Regions from separate parts of the Lysinibacillus sp. 2017 genome, predicted to be linked through region 1. Evidence: riboswitches for the same ligand, from Rfam matches in the RefSeq annotation. Region 1 holds a riboswitch; each other region holds the start of a gene.

Region 1 (10,613 bases):
GCGTGTTGTCAAAAATGCGCCAGAAATCCCACCAATACAAGTCACACTCATCAATGGTAGCATTTTTTTTAATGAAACCTTCTTCCTTAAAACAAACCCGATAATCGTAGATAACGACGAGATCCCAGTAGCGAATTTATTCGCAGCAATCGTTGCATGTATTGGAATTCCTGCAAGTAGCATCGCTGGTAATAACACAAATCCTGCCGCACCAAATAATATCCCAATAATAGCAGCGACAACACCAATACAAAACAAAAGTAAACCATGTAGCGATAACCACTCTAGTAGTAAGCTTTCCAAACAAATCACCTCTATATTTAAAAATACTGCTATACTATCCATAAAACAAATATATATAAATTGGTAATTCATAAATTTAATTTATAGGTGAGGTGGAAAACATGAATTTACATGCACTTCGAATTTTTACACATGTTGCAAGACTGGGTGGCATTACTGCTGCTGCCAATGAATTATTACTAAGTCAACCCGCAGTAACGATTCAAATTCGAAATTTGGAAAATGAAGTGGGGGCGAAACTACTTGAAGGAAAAGGGCGCGGCATTCAGCTAACAAAAGAAGGGCAATATTTATATGAGCAGGGAATGCGTTTGTTTCAATTAGAATCCCAAATAGAAGACAAGTTTCAGTCCTTATTAAAAAAGGACGACAAGGTGAAAATCGCATCTTCGTATATTTCAACGAATTATATACTGCCGCCCATCCTTGCTAGTTATAAATCTCAAAATCCGCACGTGGAATTTTTCGTTTCACTCGGCAATGTCAAATCAGTCGAACAACATGTTCTAAACTATGAAGTAGATTTCGGGTTTGTTGTACAAAGCAATATCGGGCATGAGGAGTTACTTTTCGAGAAAGTCTCTAGTGTCCCATTTTGGTTTGTGGTCCACGCGTCGCATCCGTTAGCAAATCAAACGGTAGCGATTACGGAAATAACGAAAGAGCCTTTTATCTATAGGGAACGCGGTAGTTCGACGCGCGATTTACTAGAAGCCGTTTTTTATGCGAATAATAGTCCATTGCCGCAGCTGGCTGTTGAAATTCAAGGGGTATTAGAATCCATCAAAATTGTCGAAGCAGGCTACGGTATGACATTAGCACCGTCTTTAAGCGTGCTTGAAAGTATTGAAAATGGCAAGTTAGCGCGTGTCTATGTAGAGGGAGTAGAAATTGAGCAAAATCTATATATTTGTACGAGAAAAGCAGATACAGAGGAGCACCCATTTATTCAATTTTTAAAAATGAGTATGGCAGACAAATTTTAATAATAAGAAATCCCATTTTATAGTACAATTACTAAAAATATAAAAGTTAAAGGGGTTTCGATCGTATGGATGATAATTTAAAGGAACAGTTAAAAAAATTAGAGGTAAGTCACACGAGTCCTGAAGTGCGTGTAAGTCGTGAAAAGTTAGATGAACTATTAGCAGACGAATTCTTTGAAATTGGTAGCTCAGGATATATGTTTGATAAAAAAGAATGCTTAGACACGGGCGTTGTTTTGACGGAGATGTCCCTGCATAACTATGAAATTTACCCATTAGCACAAGATGTCGTGTTAGCTACGTATTTTATAGTCGATACAACGCGCAATCGTAATACATATCGAAGTTCAATATGGAAATTTATTGATGAAAGATGGCAATTATATTTCCATCAAGGCACGATTACACCATTGACATTAAGTGAAGTTCTTAAAAGTCAGAAGTAAAGTGAGTAGGGGACGGGCTTTGCAAATGGAAATTTAATAGTGAAATAGATTTAGCATAACGAAATATAAGAGTAGGATAAAATCTGCCTACCCTTATATTAATCATTGGAACCATTTACATGACCCTTCTTTTCTTCTTTTCTACTAAAGCCATAAATCACACTGGAAAAAGTAAAAATCGACATACATAAAAACATCGTAATTCCGTCCCATTCACCGTTTAAAAGTGTAATGTTGGTTAGTATAATAAAAAACATGAGACAAATAGAAGTATACAAAATTAATGTGTGTTTCAAAATTAATACCTCCCTTATTTTCATTCATATTAAATCGATGATTACATTATAGTATTCGACAAATATTTTTATTCGCCTTTTAATTTGTAGGCTCTGTTAAAGACTAGTGTTGAAATTGTAAATTTGGTGAAATGAAATACTTTCACTATAATGTTATTATATTCTAATTTATAACGGGAATATAATAACTAGTGAGGTGAAATAAATGGAACTAAAAAATACGACAAAGATAATTTTATTGCCATTAATTGTATCGATATTAATCACATTAAGCCTTTTGATTTTTGAAGGAGATGTGTTAGGTCTTGACTTTTATCTACTTTCACTTTTATTTGTATTCGTTTTTTTAGCAATTTACTTTTTTACCGTTATTTTCGTATTACCCCTTTACTTATTTTTCATTAAAAGATTTAAAAACGTTTTAATTTCGTTATTTTTATTAAACATTATAGGGTTGTTTATTATAGGGTGTATCGACATTTGGTTGGTAACTATTTTTAATTCAAAGTCGTTATATATGATTTATCCGTTGTTTTCAATTTTATCGTTGGCTCGATTTAATCAACACTTCGTTTTTAATCATTAATACGCTAAATCGAGTTAAATAACGTTCCCAAATAATAGTTTAGGGACAGTATAAAAAGGCACGAACGCTGATTTAACAGCGTTTCGTGCCTTTTCTTGTGAATTTTTTTATGACGTATTTTATACATAAAGCTCAAATAGTTGGTAGAACTTTCGGACAACCCCTTTACGATTAAAATTTAAATGTATCATCTGTAATTGGCGCGACTTTTGCAACGGCATATGTCGAACCTTTTTGACTAAAGAAATCATAAGTAGAGCCTGTGTTGGCAATCCCGTTCATTACAATAGGGTTGATCTCTTCTTCTGGGAACATCGTCTCAAAGCCTAAGTTCATTAATGCTTTATTGGCATTGTAACGCACGTAAGCTTTTACCTCGGGAGATAGACCGGTTTCGGCATATAAATCTTCGGTGTATTTCATTTCATTTTGATATAAGTCTAGTAAAAATTCGTAACCCCATAATGTGAGTGCTTCTTGTTTTTCAGGGGAGAACGCGTTAAAAATGTTTTGTGCGAAATAGCCGACCGCTACTCCGTGAATTGATTCGTCACGAACGATTAAGCTGATGACTTCGGCACTATTTCGCAATATGCCTTGACCACCTAAATATAGAGGGTAGAAGAAGCCAGAGTAAAATAAGAAACTTTCTAGCATTACGGATGCATACATGCCTTTCCATAAACTTTCAGGGTCATCTTCTTCAATGGCTTTATATACATCGCCAATGCGATTTGCTTTATATTGAAGATACTCATTTTTTTGCACCCATTCAAAAACTTCATCGATTTCTGTATTTGTACAAAGGGTTGTGAAAATGTAGGAATAAGATTTTGCATGAATGGCTTCAAATGCGCCAAACACCGTTAATACCGCTTTTTCTTGCAAGTCTGGTGTGAATTTTGCAATTTCATTCATGCCGATATTCGTTTGAACGGTGTCGAGTAATGTCAGCCCACCGAATACCTTTTTGTATGTATCTTGGTGTTCGAATTCCTTCCATTGCTTCACGTCTTTACTCACCGCGATTTCTTCAGGAAACCAAATTTGCTTCCATTGTTGATCCCAAAAAATCCGGGCAAGCTCACTTGTTGGAGTGTTCCAGTTGACGGCTTGGTAAGTTAAATTTGACATGCGACACACTCCTCAATTGTTAATAAACGTTGGCGTACATAGTAAACTGTTTTAATGCCTTTCGTCCAGGAATAAATGTAGGCTTTCGCTAGCTGCTCGGTATTCCATTGGTCAGTTACATACAGCGTCATCGAAATACCTTGATCAATGTGCTTTTGCGCGGCGGCGTAAAGGTCGATTAATTCGTACGGGTGCACTTCATACGCCTCTGTATAAAGTTCTTTATTGTCATTTGTTAAAAATGGCATTGGATAAATCGTACGTGAATCTGCGTAATCACGTACTTCCACCCGTTCTGTAACAGGGGCGATTGACGCCGTGCATGAACGAATATATGAAATACTTCCCGTCGGAGCGATTGCAATTCGATAGCTATGGAAAAGCCCATGCTGCATGACTTGCTGTTTTAACTCCTGCCACATTTGTGCTGTAATAATTGGTACATTTCCAAGTGCATTCAACACTTCAGGAGAAAGTTCAATTTCTTTCTTGTTTACATATGACTCAAAGTAAGCTCCAGACGCATATTCACTTTCCTCAAAGCGATAAAACGTCTCTTGTTTTTCTTTGGCAATCGCAACAGAAGACACAAGCGAATAGTAATTCATAGCTTCCATAAACGCATCGATAAATTCAATTGATTCCTTCGAGCCATATCGAATGCCTGCTTGTACAAGATGTCCGTGTAAGTTCATGACACCAAGCCCTACAGAGTGCATTTTTTTATTGGCCTTTGACACAGAAGGAACGTTGACGATATCGGTCATCGTCGACACATTTGTTAAAAGACGCATCGCAGTATCAACCAGTTGTTTAAAATCATATACTTTTGAAGCTTCATGAATATCAATCGAGCCTAGATTACATGACACATCAAGACCATATTCATTGGGCATATTTTGGTCGGTAATGACACTGGTTTGCTGATATTGTAAAATTTCTGTGCACAGATTCGACATTTTCACACGGCCGATTTGTTTTAACGGATGTACGTTATTGACATTATCATCAAAAATTTCGAACGGGTAACCCGATTCGAATTGCGCCTTTTTAATTTCTGTGTAAAGCTTACGCGCATTTAATCGTTTTAACTTGCGAATATTCGGATTGTCTAGCAGCTCGTAATACATTTCCGTCATCGAAATTTCTGACATGCGCTTGCCGTATTCTTTATAAATATCATACGAACTAAAGAGTACGATGTCTTTATCACGGCGCATTAACTCAAAGAATATATCCGGTAAAATAATGCCGGTAGACAGGGTAGCTAAGCGAATTTTATCGTCGGCATTTGGTTTCTTCGATGAAATAAAGCTCTCAATATCACCGTGGAAGACATTTAAATACACGACACCTGACCCATTTCGTTGTCCAAGCTGATTCGAATAGCTAAATGAGTTTTCCAGTAATTTCGCTACTGGCATAACACCACTTGCACGGTTTAAAATGCCTTTGATTGGGTCACCGAGTGGGCGTAAATCGGTTAAATTGACACCGACACCACCGCCAAGACGGGAAAGCTCTAAACAATAGCCGATATTTTCAGCAATCGAGTTCATCGTATCGTCCATTGTAAGTTTGAAGCATGAAACGAGCTCACCGCGCGCTTTTTTACCACTGTTTAAAGCAGTTGGAGTTGCTGGCTGATATGCAGTCATAATAGCATCAATCGCTTGCTCCGCTAATTTTTCATCGCCTTGTGCTAAATACAGTGAAATAATAACGATACGGTCCTCATATTTTTCTAAAATCTCTTTGCCATCACGACTTTTCATCGCATAGCTTTCATAAAACTTCGAGGCACTCATGAAAGAGGGGAATCGGAATTTATAAGCATACGCTTTTTTGTACATCTCTTTAATAAAATCCATCGAATACTGTTCAAGAAATTCCTTTTCGTAATAGCCTTCATCGACTAAATAGCGCACCTTTTCTTCAATATCAATAAAATAGCGTAGGCGTACATTCACATCTTCTAAAAAATAGCGGCGTGTCGCTTCTTTATCCTTTGTTAAATCTAAGTCACCTGTTGCACGGTAACGATTTAAAATGTCATTGTTCAATTTCAAATATTGTTTCATTGCTGTACCTCTTTCCAGATGGCGTGATAGTAGTTCGTAATCGCTTCATAATTATTCGTAGTGCCACGCAAATCGAGTTTTTGAACGAGTGGTAGTTGATACCGACTTGCTAAAAGATCACCAGCACGCCCAAAAAAGGCATGCCCAAAATTTCGGTTGCCACTCACAATAATCCCTTTACAAAAACCATGATGTAACTGCATAAATTGCGCTACAATAGGGGGATTGTCCCTAAACCATCCGTATACGTAAATAATAGAAATGGGGAATCCACGTCATTAATTTGCGTCAGATCCATTGCAGGTAGGCCAAGTTTTTGAACGATCGCGCGGACATTGCCGGTTCTTGAGGCGTAAACAATCATGCAGTTATTTGTGAAATACGATCGATAATAGATGCTGGATCAGCTAGCCATTCGCCATTATGTTCGAATACCGGAACTGTCATGAAGCCGGCGTTGACAACCGTTTCTTTTGCAACTGCGTCGTGATCAATGTTAATTACTTCGACTTGAAGATTTGCAGCATCAAGCTCTGATTTTACCCATAGGCATTTTGGACAAATTGTTTTTGTATAAAGTTTCATTGAAATATCCCTCGCTTACTATGAAATTTATTATGTACTGACAAATGGGCAAAATAAAAAGCCATCCTCGTAAAAAAAGGATAGCTTGAAATGGAAACGTCAAAAGAGCGCGCCTCCATTTCCTATTCCCCGAAGAAATGTCAGAGTTTTTATGGCGGCAGGTCTCCTGGCTTTGCGTCATTCTTCAGACATCCTTCCCATGCGTTAGCACAGTGGATATTTAGTCATCCGTCAGCATTTACAGTTGCGGGGACAGCGTCGGAATTGCACCGAACTTCCCTATTAAACTACATTTAGTAGTACCGCTATAAAAAAACACAATATATAGTTGTTAAGAGTATACGACTTAAAAAAATAAAAGTAAAGAGCACGCGTTAAAGTCAGACATTTCAAATAGAGCAAAAGGAGATACCAATTGATAATTGTTATTTTCAATTAGTTAAAATTAGTTTATAGTTAATTAGATTTTTCATCGTCATTTAAATTATTAGGAAGTTGGTTAAGCATGTCAATACATTTAAAAATTAAAAAAATTCATTCAGAGGCCATTTTACCAAAACAAGCACGTCCCGGAGATGCGGGAATGGATTTGTATGCCATTGAAGATAAAGCGTTAAATCCAGGTGAATTTGCTCTAATAAAAACCGGCATTCAACTGGAGTTACCAGAAGGAACCGAAGCGCAAGTACGACCACGCAGCGGATTAGCTCTAAAATACGGCATTACGGTGTTAAATAGTCCAGGCACAATTGATGCAGGCTACCGCGGAGAAGTTGGCGTCGTGTTAATCAATCACGGCAAGAAAGTTTTCCATATTGAAAAGCATATGCGCATCGCTCAATTAGTCATTCAATATGTGCCAACAGTAGTGATTGAAGAAGTCGATGAATTATCGAATTCAGAACGAGGCGAGCAAGGCTTTGGTTCAAGTGGCGTGAAGTAAAAAGTTTCGATGAAATATAGTTGTATTTTTAGGGCACCATTGGCATTTGTCATGGTGCTTTTTAGTGTGTAAAATTGTGCAGGAATTCTTGAACTATATATCGAAATAGTAATTTGGAAAGTCATTATTATATAAAATGTTTTTGAGACTTTTTTACAATTTTATGCGTAGAAGAAATAAAAGGGGTGTGACGATATGAAGAAAAATGAGTTTATTCCAGAAGAGCATAAAAGGGCAAGGAAAATATTTCGAATAGTAGGACCAGTTCTTTTAATAATTGGAGTCTGTTGTATAGCTATTGCAATTGCTGATCTTTTCACGTTAGGTTTTTTTGAAATGCCCAAATATGATTGGCTGTTCTTTGTAGGGATGCCATTTATATTTGTTGGTTTTGTCTTTTGTGGGTTAGGCTACGGTTCAGATGTGGCAAAATACCAAAGCCGAGAAATGGCACCAGTCGCAAAAGACACATTCAATTATTTAGCAAGTGAAACGACAGAAGGTGTGGAGTCAATTTCGCGCGCGGTACAGAAAGGGAAAAGTACGGTTATTAAAGCCAAACAATGTTGGAATTGCCAGGAACTCAATAAACTTGATGCGAAGTTTTGCAATGAATGTGGGCAAGAAATTTGAAGAATTGGGGGGATAAGGATAAAGAATGAATTGCGGTCACACTGAATTTCCGATATATTTAGAAAAACATATTTCGTGCCGAATAACGCGAAATAATGTCTCTTCTGTGGATATCCTTGAAAAAATTTATACGCTTTTATCCACTAAAATCGAGAAAAATACAATGATAGAAAGAGGAAAAAAATGGTTTCTTCTAAAGATGTTGCAAAATATGCAGGTGTATCGCAAACAACCGTATCACGCGTATTAAATACACCTGAATTAGTAAAACCCAACACCGTTCAAAAAGTTATGGAAGCCATCAAAGAACTAAAATATATTCCAAATGAACATGCACGTTCGTTAGTGCAAAATCGCACGGGCACCATTGCGTTACTTTCTGGTCCACTGCATAATCCATTTTTCGTAGATACAACAACAGCCATTGTTAATTATGCCAATAGCTGTGGCTATAAAGTCGATGTTCAATTTGTAAATGATGAAAAACTTTCACAAGCTTATGCCCGCTTTCTAGAAAGAAAAGTAGACGGCTTAATTTTGTCTTGTATTTTTAGTGATGATCCATTTTTTGAGCAGTTAGAGCATTTTGATATTCCGTTTATTACCTATAACCGCAAGCATAAGAGCGGTCGCTTTTTTGTAGAAATTGATAATGAACAAGCAGGATACCTTGCCGCAAAGCACTTAATTGATTTAGGTCATGAAACGATTGCGTGGATCGGCGGGACACAAGAGGTTAGTACATATGCGAATCGCTTTTTAGGCGTGCAGCGTGCATTCGATGAAGCGAAACGTGAACTAAAGGAGTCATATATTTATCATACAGATACGATGAAAACAATGATTGACCAAGTCATTGATGAATTAATGGCATTAAAAAAGCCACCAACTGCGATAATTGGAGGGGCAGACGCCATTGCGTTAAATGTGATGGATCTTTGCTTGCAAAAAAACTACAGCATCCCCGAGGATTTGAGTATTATAGGCATCGATAATGTAGAACTGGCAAAACATAACCGCATTAATTTGACGACAATTGGTGATGAAGAAGAAAAAAACTTAGGTTTAATAGCAATTAAAGAATTGATTGAAAAAATAGAAAATAAAAATAACTGTTGCATTGAGATTACTAAATCTGTTAATCTTTTTAATAGAGAGACGACCGCCATTCCAAAATAGAAAGGCAGTCCTCTATGGAAAAGATTATTTTTTTTGAAAGAAATGGTTACGTATTCATTTTCGTTCAGATAGGTAATCTAATTTTTTTATATAAAATGGTTACGTATTCATTTTAGAAGGATTTCAACAATGAGAGGGGGAAATGAGTTGGAAAAGTCAATGTATGTAAACGGAAAATGGGTAAAAACACAAGTATTTACAAGTCTATTTTCTCCATATACCAAAGAGATTCTTGCTGAAATTCCAGCCGCTTCAAAAGCTGAAGTGAATGAAGCAATCGATTACGCAGAAAACGCAGTCGATGAAATGAGTAAGCTTACGTCATTAGAACGAGCAGAAATTTTATATCATATTTCAGACTTATTACGCGAACATCGTGAAGAAGCAGCTCAAATTATTTCATTAGAAAGTGCCAAACCTTTAAAATTTGCATTAGCAGAAATAGATAGAACGATTGAAACGTATCAATTTGCAGGGGAAGAAGCAAAACGCTTAGTTGGTGAAATTATTCCAATGGACGCGGCGAAAACGGGGAAAAACCGCTTTGGCTATACAATCCAGCAACCTTTAGGGGTGATTGGGGCGATTACACCATTTAACTTCCCGCAAAATCTAGTAGCTCATAAAGTGGGGCCAGCAATAGCAGCGGGAAATTCAGTTATTTTAAAGCCAGCATCACAAACACCATTATCTGCGTTATTTTTAGCAAAATTAATCGATCAAACAAAGTTACCTAAAGGCGCTTTTCAAGTTGTAACAGGAGGCGGACGCATTGTCGGTGATACCTTATTACAAAACGAAAAAGTGAAAATGATCACGTTTACTGGAAGCCCAGCAGTGGGATTAGGAATCCGACATAAAGCGGGCATGAAACGTGTGGCGTTGGAACTGGGGTCGAATGCTGGGTTAATTATAGATGGGGACACTAATTTAGATACCATTGTACCAAAATGCGTAACAGGTGCGTTTTCAAATCAAGGGCAAGTATGTATTTCGTTACAACGTATCTATGTGATGGATGCGCAATATGATAATTTTGTAAACGCTTTTGTAAGTAAAGCGAAGGAATTAATCATTGGTGATCCACTGTTAATGGAGACAGATATTTCGGCGATGATTCATGCTGATGAACAAAAACGTGCTGCCAAATGGGTTGAAGAAGCCGTCAATAATGGTGCTGAAATTCTTTTAGGTGGAAAAGAGGAAAACGGTATTTTCCCACCGACTATTTTGGCAAATGTAGATCCTTTATCGAAAGTAAGTTGTGAAGAAGTATTTGCGCCAATCGTCATCGTCAATAAAATTCAGTCGATTGAAGAAGGCATTGAAGCGATTAATCATTCACAATATGGACTTCAAGCAGGTATTTTCACGAAAGATATTCAAACGGCCTTTGAAGCATCTAAACGATTAGAAGTAGGAGGTGTCATTATCAATGATA
Region 2 (10,613 bases), 900 kb from region 1:
TATTATTAGCCACGGGAATTGGCGAACCATAATTATTTTAGTTTGAGCTATACAATCAAATGCAATTGATCACTTACTGCATAAAATTTTGCATATTCCTTATCGTTATAAGTAAAAAGGGGCTGTCCCGAAATCCTTTTCCGGATAGCCCCCCGCCTTTTAATCATTTTATAACTTAATCGTCCAACCAAATGGATCTTGTATTTTACCGTATTGGATACCTGTTAATGTATCATAAAGCATTTGCGTTACTTCGCCTATTTCTCCGTTATTCACTGAAATGATTTCGTCTAACCATTTTAACTCGCCTACTGGTGAAATGACTGCCGCCGTTCCTGTACCAAACGCTTCTTCTAATGTTCCATTTTTCGCCGCTTCTACGATTTCTGCGAATTCAATGGCACGCTCTTCAATTGGAATATTTTTCGATTTTAATACTTGAATCATCGAATCGCGCGTAATCCCAGGTAAAATACTACCGTTTAATGCTGGCGTAATCACTTTGCCTTCAATTTTGAAGAAGATGTTCATGCTCCCTACTTCTTCAACGTATTTATTTTCTCTTCCGTCTAACCATAAAGTTTGGGAATACCCTTGTTTTGCAGCAATTTCAGAACCCTTTAAGCTTGATGCATAGTTCCCTGCTGTTTTCGCTTCACCAGTACCACCAATAACCGCGCGAACATAATGCTGTTCAACTAAGATTTTTACTGGATTGATGCCCTCTTTATAATAAGAACCTACTGGTGACATAATAATAATGAATTTATATTGTTTCGATGGATTAACCCCTAAATAAGACTCTGTTGCAATAATGAATGGTCGAATGTATAAAGATGTATTCGGCGCTGTTGGGATCCACTCACGATCCACTTGAATTAGTTGTTTTAATGCTTCAAGCGCAAATTCCTCATCAATAGCTGGAATACATAGACGTGCATTCGATGCATTTAAACGGCTAAAGTTACGGTCTGGGCGGAATAAAATAACCTCTCCCCCTTCTGAAACATATGCTTTTAACCCTTCAAATACTGCTTGTCCGTAGTGAAATACCATTGACGCTGGGCTAAGTGAAATTTCTTGGTAAGGAGCAATCGTTGCATTATGCCAACCCTTGCCTTCTTCATAATCCATCACAAACATATGGTCTGTAAACACTTTACCAAACCCAAGTTGATCAGCAGGTGTTTTTTCTTTCTTTGTTGTGGCAAGCTCTGTTGTAATTTGATATGTAGTCATCATAAAACTCCTTTAAATAATTTAGAATTAATACACACTATCATACCACTTATTTTCAGAAAGTTTATAATTTTTCATCATTTTGATCAAAATTTTAATTCTTCTCTTTCCACTCAATTAAGGCATCAAAATTTTCGTTATATAAAACCCTAAATTTGAGAAATCAAATGCGATTAAGTTAAGATAACTAAGTAAATCTTAATCCCACTATAAAGAAGTAAAATAACCATTGAGCAATATAGGTAACAACAAGTGTAGTGAAAAAATAGATGCAATAAAATAATCCCTTTCTCAACTTTTCACTCCTCCACTCATTCAGTACTGTCACTTATTTTTAGTTATTTTTACAATAGGCGCTGATATTCTTTCAGAAAACTCCTGAACATTTTGCTCGTCAACAGCGACAAGCACTGCGCATGATGGACCAGCTGTTGTCGTTAAATTGATTGCACTTGTATAACCTTCTCCAACAAAACGCTGAATTTCATTGCCGATACCTTTCGAGCCAGTCGGCCAAATTGCTGAAATCCATCCATCCTTAAGCCCTTCGTAAAGCTCTTTTAATTGTGCAACTTTTTCTGGATTTTTGATGACTTCATTTCCAACTAATGGCTGTCCAACAACAAAAAACAGGCAATTTTCTTTTGTACTTGAAAAAACTTTTTTACCGATCATCGTTAAGGAAATGGCAGATTGTAGTGCGTCAAAATTAGATTCACTTGAACCCGTTAAAGGTGGCATTGCGATACCTATCTCATCAAATACACGCTGAATCCCCGCTACATATTGCCCCCAAACAACATCACCTGAAAAGTTTGCCATTAATAGCTGCACCGGCATTGCCCCAGCACACCACTGCTCTAAAATAGCAGTCCGCGCTGTAAAATACGCAGTAATTTCATTTGGTACTTGAACAAGATCCTGTTTCTTATCGCCAATACAACCCGAATTATCGATTGTAACGATTAAATCCTGCACTTTTATAGCATTTCTCATGACAGCACCCCTACACGTTTAACGACTGTTTTTAAAATCGGCATGACAAGTATCGCGATGATGACATTAATAACCGCCGTAATTGTTAGCGATGCAATCGAACCAATATAAAATGCTGGTGAAATTAAAAAGTAAAATGGAATCGGTGCTAGTATGCCATTTGCAAAAATTACGAAGATCCATTTTGTCATATGATTTCCGTTACGATGTAAAACCGTAAAAATATAAACGATAAAAAACATTTCAACTGCGATTAATCCATGAAACACGCCAAGTGGAAATCCAGATGTTAAGCCTGTTGCAATATGTCCTAACGCCCCTGCAGCACCAGCAAATAACGGTGGTAAAAATACTGCGGCGATAAATGCTGGTGCCGAATCGAGCGCGGCTGTTGTTATAAAACCAGGTACTTTAATAAAACTACCAACGACACAAATTGTGGCAACAAGCGCAGTTAAAATTAATAAGCGTAATTTAGTTCTCTCCATGATGTTCTCCTTTTAAAAATTGAGGAATCCCGTACCAAACGCGAATGACTGTATGTGCTTCGTGACATAATTTTTGATAAATACGTCCACATGTATCGCGAATAAGTCTCGCTTCCTTTTCAAGCGGTACGATTCCACGACTTATATCTGTGCAAATGCATACCACTTCAGAAATCTCACTCAAACGTAAGATTTGTTCAACAATTAGCTTCGCAATTTCTTCTTCTGGTAAATGAAGATAGGGTTTTATAAGCGTTTCAAATTCACTCATGATAAATCGTATGCTCGCAGTGGCTTCTGCTACATCTGGTAGCTTGCCTTCACAATCAATTACCTCTTTTAACACCATTGTTGTCATTAATTGCTCGACATAATTTCGTTTACCGTTATAGGCTCCTCCGAGAATGACGTACATTTGGCACCTCCTAGAAATTGTTCAATCGCATCCCATTTTAATGTGTAAATTGTGCGGTGATTGGCGATGACTTGCTGAAATGTATTTCGCTCGCATCCATAATACGCTAAGAGAATACGAATTACCCCACCATGAATAACGAATGTATAGGTTTCATTTTTTTGAACAATTACCTGAACTGCTTGTAACACACGCTGTTTAAATTCGGTAAATGCTTCGCCTCTTGGGGGAACGACTTGCATGGGCTCAGCAATCCATGCGCGGTATATTGGACTTTCTTTTAACTGCTCATATGTACACATTTCAAATTCACCAAAATTCAACTCACGCAAGTCCCTTTGCGGAACATACGTAGCCTTTGGGAAATAGCAAGCTGCCGTTTGTTTACAGCGAAGCAAATCACTTCCATAGACTATTTGTGCTGAAATCGGTAAATCACCTAGAACTTTCTTGACGATTGGTTCATCTGTCCAACCAATATATTTTCGCTCATTATTTGCCTGAGTTTTTTCATGACGAATTAAATGAAGAATAACACCGCTAACCATAAGAGCACCTCCATACCTTCTCCTAATGCACCAAGAAGATCACCACTCATTCCACCAAAATGCTTCATCGACCATTTACGATACATGAATACCGCACATAACATGATCAGCACAAAGATAAAGAAATGGAAGAGTTCAAAATAAATCCACACAGCAAATGCGACGATTCCTAAGAAGCATAAAATCGTGCTTAATTGTTTCGGTAAGACTACCCCTTTAAAATAAGCTGCCAAGCCTTTTTGTTTCGATGTAGGCATTGTTAAAAAGTAGATAAGCATTCCTACGCGTGCGAGAAAAGGAATGAAGACGATAAATGGTATGCTTTCAAATTGACCCTTTGCAAAGGCTTCGTAAACAAATCCAACTTTCAATAATAACAAGCAAGCGATACTAATTACGCCAAATGCACCCGTTCGTGGATCATCTAAAATTTCTAATCGCTTTTCTTTTTTTCCATAAGAAAAAAAGGCATCACTCATATCAATCCAACCGTCTAAATGTAGCCCACCTGTCAGAAAAATCATGCCTACAACGAGTAAAATGGCTATTAACCCATTCGAAATCTCACTATAGCTCCATAACAAATAAGCACCACCACTTAATAGTGCACCCATTAATAGCCCAATAATCGGCAAAAACGCATACATCCAAGTGACCGACTTCTTATTCATATCTAATTGCTTTTTCACAGGGATGGCTGAAAAAAACTGCCATGCGAGTAAAAAGCCTATTCCACTATTTTTCAACTTGCTCACTCCCTACTTCCAACGCTGTACAAGCTGAAATTGTACTTCATACGCTTCTGTACTGTGCTTTACTAGCCACTGATGAAGTTCCCCTAATGTTTTGCGGTACAAATTCACTTCTTCATAAGCTGAAGCTGGCTCATCTAACACTTCATTGGAAACAATAATTATTTTAACACCTTGTTCGATCAAAAAGCGTAGTTGTTTTTGAAATGCCTTGATTTGCTCCGTAATAAAACATTGGGGCTCTTGAATACTTTCTGCATGAAAAAGAACATTTGAAAGCCAAGTTGTAACACATTCAAAAAGAACAACATCCTGCTCCGTTAACATGTTTAATGTATTAGGAAATTCACACTGCATCTCAATTGTTTGCCAAGATAAAATTTGTGTCTGACGATCCTGCTGATGACGGGCAATGCGATGTGTCATTTCTTCATCGAAAGCAACACCTGTCGCAATATAGGTATATCGCTTTTCAACGCCAAACTGTGCTGCAGTTTGTTCAGCAAATGCACTTTTACCACTTCTGACGCCACCTGTTATAAAAATCATTTTCGCTCACCACCTTTAAATAATAAAAAAACAAGCTCAATTGGCGAGCTTGTTCTTTTATTGTAATCCTATTTGAATAATTCTGGGTAAACCGTTTCTGCCATAATTTGAACAGCCTCACCAATACGTGGCGCTGGACGAGACATTACATCGCCATCGACTAAATAAACTTGTTTAGTTTGTACGGCCCTTATTTGATCCCAACCTGCACGTCCTAAAATTTCAGCCGTTGCATCTTCTAAATAGTTAGAAGTGGTTAAGATTACTTCTGGATTACGTGTAATGACATCTTCTTCTGTCACGCTTATCCAGCTTGCTTGGTCAGCAAATACATTTTCAATACCTGCCACGTCCATGATTTCCTGCTGGAATGTGCCGCTACCAGTAGTCCAAAGATCTGGGGCTGGAGAAATCTCATAGTAAACTTTTTTCTTTGTTTCTAACTTGGCCGTTTTATCTTGTACTTCTTTAATTTGTGTTTGAATGGTCGCTACGACTTCTTCGCCTTTTTCTTCAACGCCCATTACTTCTGATAATTGAATAATGTCCGTGTACACATCGTCAAATGACGTTGCCGAAGCAATGACAAATACGTTTAAGCCTGCATCTTCTAATTGTGCAATTTGCGCTTCATCACCAATTGTATAGGCAACAATGACATCCGGGTTTAACTCAACAATACGTTCTGCGTTGATCGCCATTGAATCCGATACGCGCTCAATTTTTTGTGCTGCTTCAGGGTATGTGTCATAGTCTGTTGCACCGACGATTTTCTCACCCACGCCAAGCTCAAATAAAATTTCCGTGTTACTTGGTTGTAACGAAACAATTGTTTCTGGTACTTCATCAAATGTTACTTCCACACCGCGGTCATCGACTACTGTATAAGGACCTTCAGCGGCTGCTTCTTGAACTGTTTCTTGTTCTTTTGATGCTTCACTTGTCGTGCTCTCGTCATTACCACATGCCGCTAATAGTAGTGCTACTGCAAGTGGTGTGGCCCATTTCATTTTGAATTTCATTATGATTCCCCTTTTTTCTTTTTCATCGGATAAGATTTGCTGATGAATGGAATTTCTTCATGTGCATGTTGCTTGTTCATGTAAACTGCCATTACGAACAAGACATTCGCTAGTAACCCTAAAAAGTCAAATAGGATTTCTGGTACATCTCGCTCTTCACTTACTTTATGTAAAGCACGGTATGATTTTTTCGCTTCACTTCGACATATATGAAGCCTTGCAGCACTTTCTACCCCTTGAGGTAACAAAAATTGTTGAATTGTCTGTTCCACCTGTTTAACATAAAAATCATAACGCGCGCTTAACCAATTTAGATTTTCCTCGGTAATGGCCAATTTTCCGCGTACTGAGCCATTCACATGATACGCAAGCGGATGAATAACGCGTAAATCTTCTAATACAACAGTTGCTAGCTCATCATCAAGTATTGCAGGTAATACAGCGCCGATTCTGGATGTTAATGAATCTGTACGTATTTCATAATCAACTAATGAACTTTTTTCACGCATAAATGGATAGCATGAATAACGAATATCTTTCTTCATAAAATCCCCCCTTTCTAAATCCTCTTAAAAACTTGAGATGGCCATAAAAAAAAGCCATCCAAGAAAATGGATGGCTCATAAAATATCAATAAAAGGTATACAAAAATAGTACCGTTCGTGACGCTTCATAATTGCCGTACATTCTCTTTAATTCCGAAGAGGTGTGTTACGATAAGAAAAAGATTGGTCTCCTGGCTTCGCGCTTCCCTTTACTATTGAGTACCTTCCCGCTAAAAGCAGTGGTCTAATCACTCAAATTCATCAGCGCTTACAGTTACGGACATAGCTTCGGATTTACACCGAATTCCCATTTATGCATTATGCATCTTTTCCCTGCAAACTTATTCAATTTGTAATTCACTTTAACATAACTTCAAAATTATGCAAATAGTTTATCGTTATAGATAATTTCTTAACATAACTAGCAAAAATCAAAGACATTTTGGACATTTTCCATAAATCTCAAACTTATGTGCTTCCACTTCATAGCCAGGCAATTTTTCACCAAGCATTTCCATTGGGCAAATGGATAATTCCTTGACATCGCCGCAATCGCGACAAATAAAATGATGATGGTGATGATCCGATTCACAATGCATACGGAAATTACGCTCACCATTTAACTCTGTTTCTTCTAAAATATCTAATTCTACAAACGTGGCTAAGTTTCGATAAATCGTGTCAAAACTCATGCCTGGAAAGTCTTTTTTTAGTACATCTAACAAATCACGAGCAGTTAAATATTTTTCCGTGGCAGCAAACATACCCAAAATCAACTCTCGTTTATCTGTTTTTTTGTAGCCTTTGTCTTTTAATATTTTCCACGCACGTGATACGTTCATCGCACTTCTTCCCCTTCCGTTTTAGTCGTTAGCTTTAATGCCAATTTCTTAAATAAAATGACCAATAATAAAATAACAATCGATGTAACAACAATTGTTCCACCAGGTGCTAAATTTAAATAAAACGCTGAAATCAATCCGATAATTACCGCTAATTCCCCAAAAACAATCGAGTAAATAATCGCTTGTTTAAAGCCGCGCGCTAAACGCATCGCAGCCGCAACTGGTAATGTCATTAAACTGGATACAAGTAAAATTCCGACGATGCGCATACTTGCTGCAATTACTAGGGCAACAACGACCATGAATAATAAGTGAATAGATTTTGCTGGTAAACCACTCGCTTTGGCATACTCTTCATCAAATGATAAGACGAATAATTCCTTAAAGAAAATCATTAGGAAAATGACAACGACAACAGCAATTGCTAGTACAACATATAAATCCTGCCTCGATACAGCCGATACTGAACCAAATAAATAACTCATTAAGTCGGTATTAAAGCCACTAGCTAGTGAAATTAAGATGGCACTAATTCCAATACCACCAGACATAATTATAGGAATCGCTAATTCTTCATAATGCTTGTACAGGCTACGCAGACGTTCAATTAAAATCGAGCCACTCACTGATGCGACAATCCCTAAGTAAATAGGATTTAATAAGGCAAGCGCTGTGAACGACTGGCTTAAGTATAAACTCCCTGCAAGCCCAGCAAGCGTTACATGAGATAATGCGTCTGCAATTAAAGACAGACGACGTACGACGATAAATACCCCAAGTAAAGGTGCAATAACCCCAATAACAAGCCCTGAGAAAAAGGCGTTTTGTAAAAATTCGTAATTAAATAATGCTTCTATCATCTATGCCTTCTCCTCTTAATGAATCTTTCGAACCGAGTGACCGTACCACGATTCTCGTTGTTCTTCCGAAATAGTATCAAAATCATTCTTATAGCCATGGAAATGTATCGTTTGATTTAAACAAGCAACATGGCTCACACGATTCGAAACAATATCGACATCATGTGTAACTAAAATTAACGTCATATTATGTTGCGTATTTAAATGAGCGAGCATATCATAAAATGCTTGCACGTTTTCATGGTCGACTCCAACAGTCGGTTCATCTAAAATGAGAAGCTTCGGTTGTGCGACTAGCGCGCGTGCAATAAACACACGTTGTTGCTGACCACCAGATAATTGGCCAATATTGCGCTTCGCAAATTCTTCCATACCAACATCCGCTAATGCATGATGTACGAGTGCTTCGGCATCTTTTGGCAAGCGTTTCAGTAAGCCTGCTTTTTTCGTTAGACCACTTTTTACAACTTCTTCTACCGTTGCAGGAAAGCCAGAGTTAAATGCGTTCGACTTTTGTGAAACATACCCAATCCATTCTCGATTTTTAAATTGATTGGCATTTTGTCCGAATAACTGGATTTCACCTGACATTGGCTTTAATAATCCTAAAACTAATTTTAATAAGGTTGATTTTCCTGATCCGTTTTGACCAAGTAGTGCTAAGAAATCGCCTTCTTCAACACGTAACGAAATATTTCTCAAAACTTGTGTATATTCATATTGAAACGATACGTTTTTCAGTTCGATTAATGGTTTTTTCATATCATTCGCTTCTTTCTAATTCAAAATCATTACGATTTACAACTTTTTAGTATAGTGGAGTTTCTTAGATATGTAAAGGGAATAAACTTGAAAGGATGATGAAACTGAAAATGTTAGAATGGTTCGAAAATTTACAGCGTATGAACGATGAACAAATTCAACGCTTCGCCAAAAAACAGGGCCTGGCACTTACGTTAGAAGAGGTAAAAAAACTACGGAAAGCATTAAAAGGTGCCTCCATTAGTTGGGGAATTTACGGCGTACCAAAAGATGTATTACAAAAAATCCAAAGCATTCTTGGGGAGAATCGATTTCAGCAGCTCAAAAAAATATCAGGAATATAAGGTTTCCAAAAATTAAAGCTTGGTGCCAATTTCAACTCGACACCAAGCTTTGTTATTACTATATTAAAAGCATTTCCTCTTGTACGATTGCTCGTAATTGCTCATTTCGTAACGGTTTGCCTCGATATGTACGACTTTCATTTTCACGTTTCAGTTCAAATAATTTTTTAATTCCTGCAATATTAATACCTTGCTCTAATAGATCTTGGATTTCTAATAATTCATCCACATTATAGAGTGAAAACATACGGCGATTGCCTTCTGAACGAATTGGTTCCACTAATGCATGTTCTTCGTAGTAGCGAATTTGTCTTGCTGTTAAATTCGTAATTTGCATGACAGTGCGAATTGGTAAAATGGGCATTGCTTTTCGATAATCTTTATTCATATAAGTTCTCCCCGCCTTCCTACTAATAAATTACAACGGATTTACATTATAGAACAATAATTTAGCGAGTTTTAATACATAGCTTTTTTCGATTGTTTTCATCGAAATTCGAGATATAGCACTAAATCAATACTTTAAGCACGATTTCCTTTCGTATTCTCGGACAAATTTTAGTCATTTTTTATACACTCTGCTAGACAAATCTCAATGGCAGTTAGTAAATCTCGTTTTGACCAACCTGGAATCTTACCATGTGTGATGGCTAATTCAAATGATGCTGGAATGTGGATAAAGCCTGACCGGACATTTTCTTGCATACATGCATAGTGAAGGCCTTCGTACATAATATTATTACACAAATAGGTACCTGCTGAGTTTGAAATGGCAGCTGGGTAACCTGCTTCGTTCAAACGATTGACGATTGCACGAGTTGGTAATGTAGAAAAGTAAGCTGCGTTACCATCTTTTACAATTGGAGCATCTTCATACGCTACTCCATTATTATCCTTCTCACCGTCTTTTATATTAATTGCTACACGTTCTGGTGTAATTTTCGTATTACCTGCAGCCAAGCCAAGTGAAACGACAAGATCAGGCTTAATTTCCTCTAAATGTTTTAAAAATTGCTTTGGACCTTCTGTAAAATCAACACTTAAAACATGTCCAATAATTTCATAATCGCCTATTGTTTTTGCGTGCAATTCCGTAACAATATCCATTGTCGGATTAATCGGATTTGATAAAAATGGTTCGAAGCCTGTAAGAAGTAATTTTTTCATGTTTTGTTGCTCCTATCGCTGTTCTATGATTTTTATTGAAAGAAATCCTTACGCATCTATTACTTGCTATTCTAACGGATT
Region 3 (10,613 bases), 1.6 Mb from region 1:
AAGTGACGATTTATTAATCGGGGTGGAACAAGGAAAATATGATGCAGGTGTAAAAAATGCCTTTTGGACAGAAGAGCGCACTCAAAAATATGTTTTCCCGCAAGAGTTTTTAGGATTAAGTAGTGCAGGTCTTGTACTGAAAAAAGAAAATGCTCATATTAAAAACTTAAGTGATTTTGCATCAGCAGGCTTTACGCTAGCACCAATCGCTGCGAATAACGCGCAATATACGATTATTGCTGAATACAACGAAGCAAATCCTAATAACCCAGTGAAATTAAAAGCAGGGGAAGACTTTACAGTAGACGTCGTGCAGTGGGTAAATGAAGGGCGTGTAGATGGTGGTGTTCAAATTGAAGGTGCATTTACAGGGCAAGTGTTAACAGAAGGTGGCCCTTATTACAATTTAAAAGATGACGTGGTTTACAACGAATTTGCTGTTATTAAGACATGGCCATTATTTAATAAGAAACAACAGGAATTTGCAGATGCCTATGATTCGGCTATCGCAGAAATTAAAAAGACAGATGCCTTACGTGATTTAAGTGTTGAATTTTACGGTAAAGATTTGTTTGAAGTATTAGAGTCAGTGAACCGTTAATTTTTTGAACTGCTTAAGTAAAGAGCTTAAGCAGTTTTTTCGTAAAAAGAGAATTTATGAAGAAGGATGTGAGCGATTTTGGAGAAATATTTTGATCTATCCTATATTTGGTCTGCATTACCAGCTTTATTGCCCTTCCTATGGGTCACGCTTTACATAGTAGCCTTTTCAGTTATGGGCGGTACCTTATTAGGAATTTTATTAGCTGCAGCAAAGTTAAGCTCGAATAAAATTCTACAATTTTTAGCGAATGGCTATACAACAATCATGCGCTGTACACCTTCCATCGTTCTCTTATTTTTAGTGTATTATGGCATTCCAGCATTTGCGGAGGCGCTATTTGGACTAAACTTGCAAAATATTTCTACAGGTGTTTTTGTTGTCATCACATTCAGCTTACAATTTGCGGCGATGATGTCGGAAGTTGTTCGTTCCGCGTATTTAGCGATCGATAACGGACAATATGAAGCAGCGGTAAGTGTTGGTTTGACACCCTTTCAAGCGTATCGCAGAATTATTTTCCCACAAGCGCTCGTTGTTGCATTACCGAACTTCGGAAATGGGTTGATTTCCGTGCTACAAGAAGGAGCCCTTGCTTACACAATTGGCTTTATTGATGTTGTAGGGAAAGCCAATTTAATTATTGCAGGCAATTACGGCACTCATACACTTGAAATCTATATTGCCCTGGCTGTGATTTACTGGGTGCTTTCGATTTCCATCGAAAAAATCTTTTCGGTACTCGAGAAAAACTTTAATAAAGGGAACCGACCAATCAAAACAACGTAGGGGGAGCAAATATGGAATTCATTAATTGGTCATTTTTAGTAGATACATTTTTTGTAGCGTTAAGCGGTGTTCCAATTGCTCTTTTAGTAACCGTTGTTTCGCTTTTTGTAGCCGTTCCGCTTGGGTTTTTACTAGCCCTTGCTCGCGTTTATGAACTACCTGTTATTAACGTTATTGCGAAAATTTATATTTCATTCGTGCGTGGGACACCCGTGATCATTCAAATCTTCGTATTGTATGCAACGATTCCACTTTTACTAAACGGACTGTTTGAAAAATATCATATTGATTATCCGATTTATGATATTAACCCCATATGGTATGCGTTTATTATTTTCTCGTTTAATACAGCAGCAGTTTTAATCGAAGTATTTCGTTCAGCGTTGCAAACTGTTTCAAAAGGGCAATTGGAGGCGGCGCATTCTGTTGGCTTAACGACTGCGCAAGCATATCGCAGAATCATCATTCCACAAATGCTCGTTTCTGCAATGCCGAACCTTTGTACCGCAACGATCAACTTAATTAAAGCAACGTCGCTCGGCTATGCAATTTCTTTGCAGGAAATTACGCTAAAGGCAAAGGTTGAAGCGAACTTTGGCTACAACTATTTAGAGGCTTATATTGATATTTTTGTCGTGTATTTAATCGTTTGTATCATCGTTGAAAAATTATTTAAATGGTATGAAAAACATTTAAGCCGCTATAAAGTCGCGGTCGCATAGGGGAGATTGTCATGTTAGAAATTAAAAATGTGCATAAAACATTCGGCAAAAACGAAATTTTAAAAGGGGTCGATTTAACGATTGATAAGGGCGATGTCGTCGTGATTTTAGGCCCGAGTGGTTCTGGGAAAACGACACTTTTGCGCTGCATTAACTTTTTAGAGCGTGCCGATGTGGGAACGGCAAATTTTGATTCCATTGAAGTCGATTTACATCACGCATCGAAAAAGGACATTTTGGCAATTCGTAAAAAAACAGCTTTTGTATTCCAAAACTATAGCTTGTTCAACAACAAAACTGCACTCGAAAATGTCGCAGAAGGATTATGGATTGGGCGCGGTTTGAAAAAAGAGGAAGCCTACCAAATCGCGCGCGAGGCATTAGATAAGGTTGGTTTATCTGCAAAATATGATTCGTATCCGAGCCAATTGTCAGGTGGCCAGCAGCAACGTGTCGGTATTGCTAGAGCAGTTGCACTAAATCCAGATATTATTTTATTCGATGAACCAACATCCGCACTTGATCCAGAACTTGTTGGTGAAGTGTTAGGGGTGATGAAGGATATCGCAAAAGAAGGGACAACAATGCTCGTTGTGACACACGAAATGTCCTTTGCCCGTGATGTTGCAAACCGCGTCATCTTTATGGATGGAGGCAATGTTATCGAAGAAGGCTCGCCACACGAAATTTTCGTACAACCAAAGCAAGACCGCACAAGACAATTCCTACGCCGCGTATTGCCAGACGATTATACGTATCATATTTAATATTATCTAATTATCAGATAATTAGAATATCCTTATACAAATGAACAGTCTTTCGTTATAATAGGTGTATTAACAAGTTAATAATGTAGTGTAAAGGTTCTTATTTTAGGAAATAAGAAGTAAAAGGGAAATCGGTTCAAATCCGATGCGGTCCCGCCACTGTAAATGCGAGCATATCTTTTTAGACCACTGATGCACATCGGGAAGGTAAAGATATGTGTTACTTGCATAAGCCAGGAGACCTGCCTTTACAATGCCCAAGTAAAAACCTACGAGGATAGGATGGGGTGAATAATTTTTAATCGAATTATTTACTGTTCAAGTCTCCTAGGTTATAGGAGGCTTTTTTTGTGGATAAGAAAGTATAAATTTTCAAGGAAATCCACATAAGAAAAGACATCGTTTCAAGCTATTTGGCATGAACTATGCTTTTCTAAGCTATTAGGAGGAAAAGAAAAATGAAAAAGTGGCAACAAATCTCTTCAATCGGATTAGCATCTATGCTAGTACTCGCAGCATGTGGTGAAGAGGAAGCAACACCTAAGAACGAGCAATCTGAAAGTACAAAGGTAGCAACTGAACAAACCGAGACACAATTCCCGATGACGTTAAAAGATGCACTTGATAAAGAAGTAACAGTAGAAAAAGCACCAGAACGTATTATTTCATTGATTCCATCGAATACAGAAATTTTATTTGGCTTAGGCCTAGACGAACAAATTATTGGGGTTAATGATAACGATAACTATCCAGCAGAAGCAGCCGAAAAAGAAAAAATTGGTGGTCAAGAATTCAATTTAGAGCAGATTATCGCATTACAGCCAGATTTAGTAGTAGCACATGAATCGGGCCTATATAGTTTCGGTGAAGAGGCAATTGCCCAACTTGAGTCCGTTGGAATTCCAGTATTTGTTGTAAAAAATGCACTAACATTTGAGGAAACCTATACAACGATTGAACAAATCGGCCAGTTAACAGGAAAAACATCAGAAGCAGCGGACATGATTACTTCTATTAAAGAAGGGATTGCAGACATTGAAACGAAGGTAACGGAGCTTGAGGAAAAATCCGTTTTCGTTTTAGTCGGAGCTGAACCAGATCTTTATGCAGCCGGTCAAGAAACATTTATCGATGAGATGCTTGATCTATTACATATAGAAAATGTTGTACCAGAACTTGGGTGGCCACAATATAGCGCAGAGCAATTTGTAAAAAGTAATGCAGATGTTATTTTAGTAACATATGAAAGCGACTTACAAGCCGTTTCCAATAACACAGCATATTCTGAAATGAATGCTGTAAAATCAGGAAATGTGAAACTAATAGATGGGGACACAACAAGTCGCCAAGGTCCTCGAATTGTTGAAGGTATTGAATCGATTGCAGAAGCAATTTATCCAGAGGCATTTAATGAGTAAGAAATACACACTTGCTTATGTTGTATCCATTGCGATACTTCTAAGCAGTGTATGGACTGGTATTTCTTTTGGTTCGGTTGACATTCCACTTTCAACGCTTTGGGATAAAACGACAGACCCTGTAGCCTATAATATTTTGTGGAAAATTCGGATGCCTCGCGTGCTTTTAGCGACAATCATTGGAGCGTCCCTTGCAATTGCAGGAGCAGCTTTCCAGGGGCTACTAAAAAATCCGTTAGCAGACCCGTATACACTTGGAATTTCTTCAGGTGCTTCTGTCGGGGCTGTTACGACAATTTTCTTCGGTATTTCAATTCCCGTATTAGGTGTATTTACATTACCTGTATTTAGTATGGCAGGCGCAGCAATGACAATGTTCGCTGTATTAAGCTTTGCCAGACTTGTCGACCGCACAATGAAAATGGAAACACTAATATTAACCGGCATTATTTTTAGTTCATTTTTAGGGTCCTGTATTTCGTTAATGGTGGCATTAACAGGCGAGCAGCTTCGTGAGATTATTGGCTGGTTACTTGGAAGTGTATCCATGCGCGGCTGGCCCTATGTCAAAATGATTATTCCGTTTACGATTATTGGTGTGCTCATGATTTGGTTAAACCGCCGAGAACTGAATGCGATGGTTTATGGAGAAGAACGGGCAAAATATTTAGGTGTTAATGTAAAGCGCAGTAAATATATGATTTTAGCAGGAGGCTCGATTTTAACAGGTTCAGCTGTGGCTGCATCGGGTACGATTGGCTTTGTTGGGCTTGTCGTACCGCATATGATACGTATTTTAATTGGGGCAGATCATCGGCATTTATTAAGTTTATCGTTATTAAACGGTGCAAGCTTACTCGTGATTTGTGACTTAGTTTCTCGTACGATTATTTCGCCAGTGGAGCTGCCAATTGGTGTCATCACTTCATTCATCGGTGCGCCAGTTTTTGCTTATATTTTCTTTAAGCAACGAAGAAAGGGTGGCGCGTAATGTTAAAAGTAAACAATTTAGCAGGCGGATATGCTAATGTCGAAATTATCAAAAATGTGACGTTTCACGTGGAAAAAGGTAAAATTCTCGGTATTCTTGGTCCGAATGGCAGTGGAAAGTCGACATTATTAAAAATGATTAGTGGTGTCATTCGACCTACTAGTGGTCAAGTAATAATTGATGAAAAGCCTATTGAAAGCTATGAGGTCAAGCAGTTAGCGAAGAAAATGGCGGTATTACCACAGCTTCATGCAAGTACGTTTTCAAATGCGGTATATGATGCCGTATCGCTTGGACGATATCCTCATCAAAGTGGGTTTTTCTCTACTTGGTCGAAAGAAGACGAGGAAATTGTGCACCGAGCAATGGATAGTACAGGTGTTACACGTTACAAAGATCAATATTTAGAGTTTTTATCAGGTGGGGAACAACAACGCGTTTTTATTGCACAAGCGCTTGCACAAAATGCAGAGTTGTTACTATTAGATGAACCGACCAATCATTTAGATATTGCACATCAAAAACAAATTCTCGACATGATTCGTTTGCAAGTGGAGCAAAATGAGTTAACGGTCGTTTCAATTTTTCATGATATTAATTTAGCGTCCCTTTATTGTGATGAGCTTCTACTCCTTGAAAATGGGGAGGTACGCGCATTTGGCTTACCGCACGAGGTTGTGTTGCAAGAGCAAATTGCAGATGTGTATCAAGCGCGTGTCGCAACGTATCCGCATCCAGAATTGCCAAAGCCACAAATTACTATGCTTCCAACAAAAGAGATGGAGCGAGCGGTAGCGAAAGTTTGCGTGGAAGATTTTCATATTACAAAAGACTATATTGAATACCGTGCGAAAGCGCCTTTAAAAGTTGTTTCGTCAGCGGTTCATAATGCAGGTATAGGCTGGTACGAGACCTTTTTAAATCGTTCGATTGCCCAAGATTATGAGATTGAACGTGTTGAAGAAGAAACGATTGAATTTTTAATGGCACGAGGTTTTTCTCCTACTAATTCGGTTGTCATGATGACCGCGGTTGAGACGAACTGTGTAGAAATTCAAAAATTTTCAACCAATGAATTAGAAATCATCATTATGGTGACAGCCGGAATTGGTAATGGTGTTGACGTGACGAAAACGTATTTGCGAGAAGATAAGCCACATATTGGAACGATTAATACATGGGTATTTATCAATGGTAGGCTAACCGATGAAGCGTTTATTCAAGCGATGATTACGGCAACAGAAGCAAAAACGAAAGCTTTAGCCGATCAGCAAGTAATCGATGCTTTAACAGGGACGATTGCAACAAGCACGGCAACAGATAGTTTATTAATCGCCGCAACGCAGCAAGGCAAAGAAATGCCTTATGCAGGTCCAATTACCGAAGTTGGAAAGTTAATTGGTCGGGGTGTTTTTGAAGTCACAATTCAGGCAATAAAAAAATATAAAGCATTACGAGAAGCTTTGTGAAAATTTTTAACGGAATCAACAAAGGAAGGATGACGAATATGAAATTATATACAAAGCAAGGGGACACAGGCAAAACAAGTATTATTGGAGGCCGTGTCGATAAAGACCATTTACGAGTGGAAGCGTATGGAACGATTGATGAATTAAATTCCTTTATCGGAAAAGCGGTTACAGAGTTAGACGTTGAAAAATTTAAAGATTTGCTTCAAGATTTAACAGCGATTCAACATGAGCTATTTGATGGTGGCGGCGATTTAGCCAATGTTATGAAAGAGCGTCATTACAAATTAACGGAAGAGCCAATTACTATTTTAGAAAAAAGAATTGATCATTTGTCAGAAGAAGCACCCCCTCTTCAGCGATTCATCTTACCAGGAGGTTCACCAGCAGCAGCGACCCTTCATATTGCACGAACAATAGCACGCAGAGCGGAACGTCAGACCGTTTCGTTAATGAAGGAAATTGAAGACGTATCACCAGTTGTTCAAAAGTATTTAAACCGTTTATCGGATTACTTATTTGCAGCAGCACGTGTTGTGAATCACCGCCTAGACATTCAAGATGTCGAGTACGAACGCAGTGCCAATGTTTTCAAATAATAGAAAAATGCTAGCCTACGACATAAAATACGTCTAGCTAGCATTTTTTTATTTTTGATTAAATTTTCAGAATTAATGACGAATTGTATTGACTGAATGCTCATTCATATTTAAAATGAACGTATACAATAATATGGAAATATAGTTTGTCTTATTAGTTTTTATGACAAAGGGGTTTAGAAACATAGTTTTCTAGGGGGGAAAAGGATGAATACATTTTTAATTATTAACTGGATTGCATTTATTTTAGTGTTACTTTATGGGATAGGTTTATTCGCATATCTATTAAAAACACGTTATGAATTCATTCAGTTAGGTAGAAAAGAAGAATTCAATCAAAAAATGACAGACCGAATTGGCGATCTTGTCGAAAAAGTATTCGGACAATCGAAACTATTAAAAGATAAGAAAATGGGACTTGTTCACGTATTCTTCTTCTATGGTTTCTTAATGGTTCAGTTAGGTGCGATTGATTTAATTTGGAAAGGTCTTGCACCAGGATCGCATATTCCACTTGGTGGCTTGTATCCAATGTTTACAATGACACAGGAAATTGTCGTATTAGTCATTTTAATTGCGGTAGCTGTAGCATTTTATCGCCGCTATATGGAGAAGCTTACGCGCTTAAAACGTGGCTTTAAAAACGGTTTAGTTTATATGTTCTTAGGTGTTTTAATGTTTGCGACACTGTTCGGAAATGGCTTTTATATGATTTGGCAAGAACATGGTTTATCAGGCGCTGAGCCAGTAGCATCTGGGCTTGCTTGGGTATTCCAATGGATGAGCCCAACTGTTGCTGCTATATTGTTCTTTGTTATGTGGTGGGCGCATTTACTAGCGCTTTTAGCATTCCTTGTATACATTCCACAAGGCAAGCACTTCCACTTAATCACATCGATTTTAAATGTTTACTTCAACCGTCAAGATCGTATGGGGACATTACGTCCAATCGACTTCACAGCACTTGAAGAAGCAGAAGATGAAGAGTCAATGCCGCCACTTGGTGTTGGGAAAATTCACGACTTCACACAAAAACAAATGCTCGATTTATATTCTTGCGTAGAATGTGGACGTTGTACGAATATGTGTCCAGCAACCGGTACAGGTAAAATGCTGTCACCGATGGACTTAATCGTAAAATTACGTGATCATTTAACCTTTACAGGGGCAGTAGAATTGAAGAAAAAGCCTTGGGTACCATTCTCATTCTTCAACAATACACAAGGAAACCAACTAGCAATGGCTGCTGGTGCTGAAGGTGCTGTGATCGAAAATATTTACAGCCCATCATTAATTGGTGATGTAATTACTGAAGAAGAAATTTGGGCATGTACAACTTGCCGTAACTGTGAAGATCAATGTCCAGTTATGAACGAGCACGTGGATAAAATTATCGATTTACGTCGTTATTTAACGATGACAGAAGGTAAAGTAAACCCAGATGCACAACGCGCGATGACAAATATCGAGCGTCAAGGAAATCCATGGGGCTTAAACCGTAAAGAAAAAGAAAACTGGAGAGAGCTAGACGAAACAGTTTACGTTCCAACAGTTAAAGAACTGAAAAAATCAGGCGAAGAAATGGAATATTTATTCTGGGTTGGTTCAATGGGGTCATTCGACAACCGCTCACAAAAAATTGCACTAGCTTTCGCGAAATTAATGAATAAAGCAGGCGTGAAATTCGCTATTTTAGGTAACAAAGAAAAGAACTCTGGAGATACACCACGCCGCTTAGGGAATGAATTCTTATTCCAAGAGCTAGCAACGGCGAATATCGATGAGTTCGAGAAAAATGGCGTAACAAAAATCGTAACGATTGACCCACATGCCTACAATATTTTCAAAAATGAATACCAAGATTTCGGATGGAAAGGTGAAGTATTACACCATACGGAATTATTATACGATTTAATTCAGCAAGGCCGATTAACAATGGATTACCGTGTTGATGAAACGATCGTATTCCACGATTCATGTTACTTAGGCCGTTACAACGATGTATACGATCCACCACGTGAAATCCTACGAGGCATTCCAGGTGTGAAACTGGTGGAAATGGAGCGTAACCGCGAAGAAGGTATGTGCTGTGGTGCTGGTGGTGGTTTAATGTGGATGGAAGAGCATGTTGGTAACCGTATTAACGTAGCACGTACAGAACAAGCATTAGCAACAGAAGCTTCAGTTATTTCTTCTGGCTGTCCTTACTGCTTAACGATGCTTTCAGATGGTACGAAGGCAAAAGAAGTAGAAGATACAGTTGGCACATATGATATCGCAGAGCTATTAGAGCGTGCGGTATTCGGTTCACCAGTAGCGGCTCCAGTTGAAAAAGTGGAAGTTGTGGAAGAGACGGAAGAAGTAGTAGAACCCGTTGTTGTAGTAATCCCAGAAGTAGTAGAGGCGTCAGTTGTAGAATCAGTTCAAGAAGTCGCTGTGGAAGAAGTAAAGCAGGAAGAAGTTCCAGAACCTGCTCAGGCAGAGGTTGTTGAACAAGTAGAAGAAACAATCGTTACACAAGATGAACTTGAACCAGCAATCGAAGAACAGGCTGCTACTGAACTAATAGAAGAAATCGCAATAAAAGATGATTCTGTTAATTCTAATGAAAAATGAGTTTAATAGAGAAAATAAATTAATTTCAGTATATTCGAATAATTGTATTGCGTAATAATAGTCGTTTTTGTACAATGAAATTAATTAAGAGAGGGCGTCCAAAAAAATTTTCGGACGCCCACTTTTCTACAATCAGATTGAGCGAGCGTTCAGTCGAAAGTGATATTTCACAAAAGATGGGGTCAAATAGTTAGTCGATACTTCAAACAAAGGGGTGTATGGATTGTCGAGAACAGTCATTTTAGATGGCGCAAGAACACCATTTGGCAAATTTGGTGGCGCATTAAGTTCATTAACAGCAAGTGATTTAGGAAGCATTGCCATTAAAGGGGCATTACAAAAAGCCAATGTGGACGCAAGTGAAGTGGGAGAGGTTATTATTGGGACAGTTTTACAAGCTGGCCAAGGACAAATCCCTTCAAGACAAGCGGCAACAAAAGCAGGTATTCCTTGGGAAGTAAAAACAGAAACGATTAATAAAGTATGCGCATCTGGCATGCGAAGTGTGACGCTAGCAGATCAATTGATTCGTTTAGGGGACGAAGAAGTGATCATTGCAGGCGGGATGGAATCGATGTCAAATGCACCGTATTACATGCCTAAAGGTCGTTTTGGCCTTCGCATGGGCGATGCGAGTTTAG

Evidence for each region. Region 1 has a riboswitch for cobalamin ahead of DCE79_RS09930 (glutaredoxin family protein). Riboswitches for the same ligand answer to the same signal wherever they lie in the genome.
Region 2: linked by a shared signal. The riboswitch ahead of DCE79_RS05245 (hypothetical protein) and the one ahead of DCE79_RS09930 (glutaredoxin family protein) in region 1 are both predicted to bind cobalamin.
Region 3: linked by a shared signal. The riboswitch ahead of DCE79_RS02200 (ABC transporter substrate-binding protein) and the one ahead of DCE79_RS09930 (glutaredoxin family protein) in region 1 are both predicted to bind cobalamin.

What each region holds. Positions count from the first base shown of each region.
Region 1 is NZ_CP029002.1:2,063,720-2,074,332, reverse strand. Features, by position in the region: gene DCE79_RS09970 (sulfite exporter TauE/SafE family protein) at 1-345, opposite strand, end outside; gene DCE79_RS09965 (LysR family transcriptional regulator) at 405-1,289, shown strand; gene DCE79_RS09960 (nuclear transport factor 2 family protein) at 1,355-1,735, shown strand; gene DCE79_RS09955 (hypothetical protein) at 1,834-2,031, opposite strand; gene nrdF (class 1b ribonucleoside-diphosphate reductase subunit beta) at 2,789-3,751, opposite strand; gene nrdE (class 1b ribonucleoside-diphosphate reductase subunit alpha) at 3,739-5,832, opposite strand; gene DCE79_RS18725 (class Ib ribonucleoside-diphosphate reductase assembly flavoprotein NrdI) at 5,829-6,035, opposite strand; gene DCE79_RS09930 (glutaredoxin family protein) at 6,193-6,417, opposite strand; cobalamin riboswitch at 6,556-6,739, opposite strand; gene dut (dUTP diphosphatase) at 6,923-7,360, shown strand; gene DCE79_RS09920 (zinc ribbon domain-containing protein) at 7,556-7,993, shown strand; gene DCE79_RS09915 (LacI family DNA-binding transcriptional regulator) at 8,177-9,172, shown strand; gene DCE79_RS09910 (aldehyde dehydrogenase family protein) at 9,320-10,613, shown strand, end outside.
Region 2 is NZ_CP029002.1:1,163,367-1,173,979, reverse strand. Features, by position in the region: gene DCE79_RS05290 (hypothetical protein) at 1-32, shown strand, start outside; gene DCE79_RS05285 (branched-chain amino acid aminotransferase) at 169-1,239, opposite strand; gene DCE79_RS05280 (hypothetical protein) at 1,564-2,235, opposite strand; gene DCE79_RS05275 (ECF transporter S component) at 2,232-2,723, opposite strand; gene DCE79_RS05270 (bifunctional adenosylcobinamide kinase/adenosylcobinamide-phosphate guanylyltransferase) at 2,710-3,138, opposite strand; gene DCE79_RS05265 (histidine phosphatase family protein) at 3,081-3,686, opposite strand; gene cobS (adenosylcobinamide-GDP ribazoletransferase) at 3,659-4,441, opposite strand; gene DCE79_RS05255 (bifunctional adenosylcobinamide kinase/adenosylcobinamide-phosphate guanylyltransferase) at 4,445-4,987, opposite strand; gene DCE79_RS05250 (ABC transporter substrate-binding protein) at 5,056-6,009, opposite strand; gene DCE79_RS05245 (hypothetical protein) at 6,009-6,554, opposite strand; cobalamin riboswitch at 6,718-6,899, opposite strand; gene DCE79_RS05240 (Fur family transcriptional regulator) at 6,986-7,396, opposite strand; gene DCE79_RS05235 (metal ABC transporter permease) at 7,393-8,259, opposite strand; gene DCE79_RS05230 (metal ABC transporter ATP-binding protein) at 8,275-9,021, opposite strand; gene DCE79_RS05225 (macro domain-containing protein) at 9,162-9,365, shown strand; gene DCE79_RS05220 (MerR family transcriptional regulator) at 9,424-9,753, opposite strand; gene DCE79_RS05215 (pyroglutamyl-peptidase I) at 9,924-10,532, opposite strand.
Region 3 is NZ_CP029002.1:472,785-483,397, forward strand. Features, by position in the region: gene DCE79_RS02180 (transporter substrate-binding domain-containing protein) at 1-601, shown strand, start outside; gene DCE79_RS02185 (amino acid ABC transporter permease) at 680-1,390, shown strand; gene DCE79_RS02190 (amino acid ABC transporter permease) at 1,402-2,112, shown strand; gene DCE79_RS02195 (amino acid ABC transporter ATP-binding protein) at 2,124-2,879, shown strand; cobalamin riboswitch at 2,957-3,144, shown strand; gene DCE79_RS02200 (ABC transporter substrate-binding protein) at 3,338-4,297, shown strand; gene DCE79_RS02205 (FecCD family ABC transporter permease) at 4,290-5,288, shown strand; gene DCE79_RS02210 (adenosylcobinamide amidohydrolase) at 5,288-6,757, shown strand; gene DCE79_RS02215 (cob(I)yrinic acid a,c-diamide adenosyltransferase) at 6,796-7,356, shown strand; gene DCE79_RS02220 ((Fe-S)-binding protein) at 7,564-9,972, shown strand; gene DCE79_RS02225 (acetyl-CoA C-acetyltransferase) at 10,196-10,613, shown strand, end outside.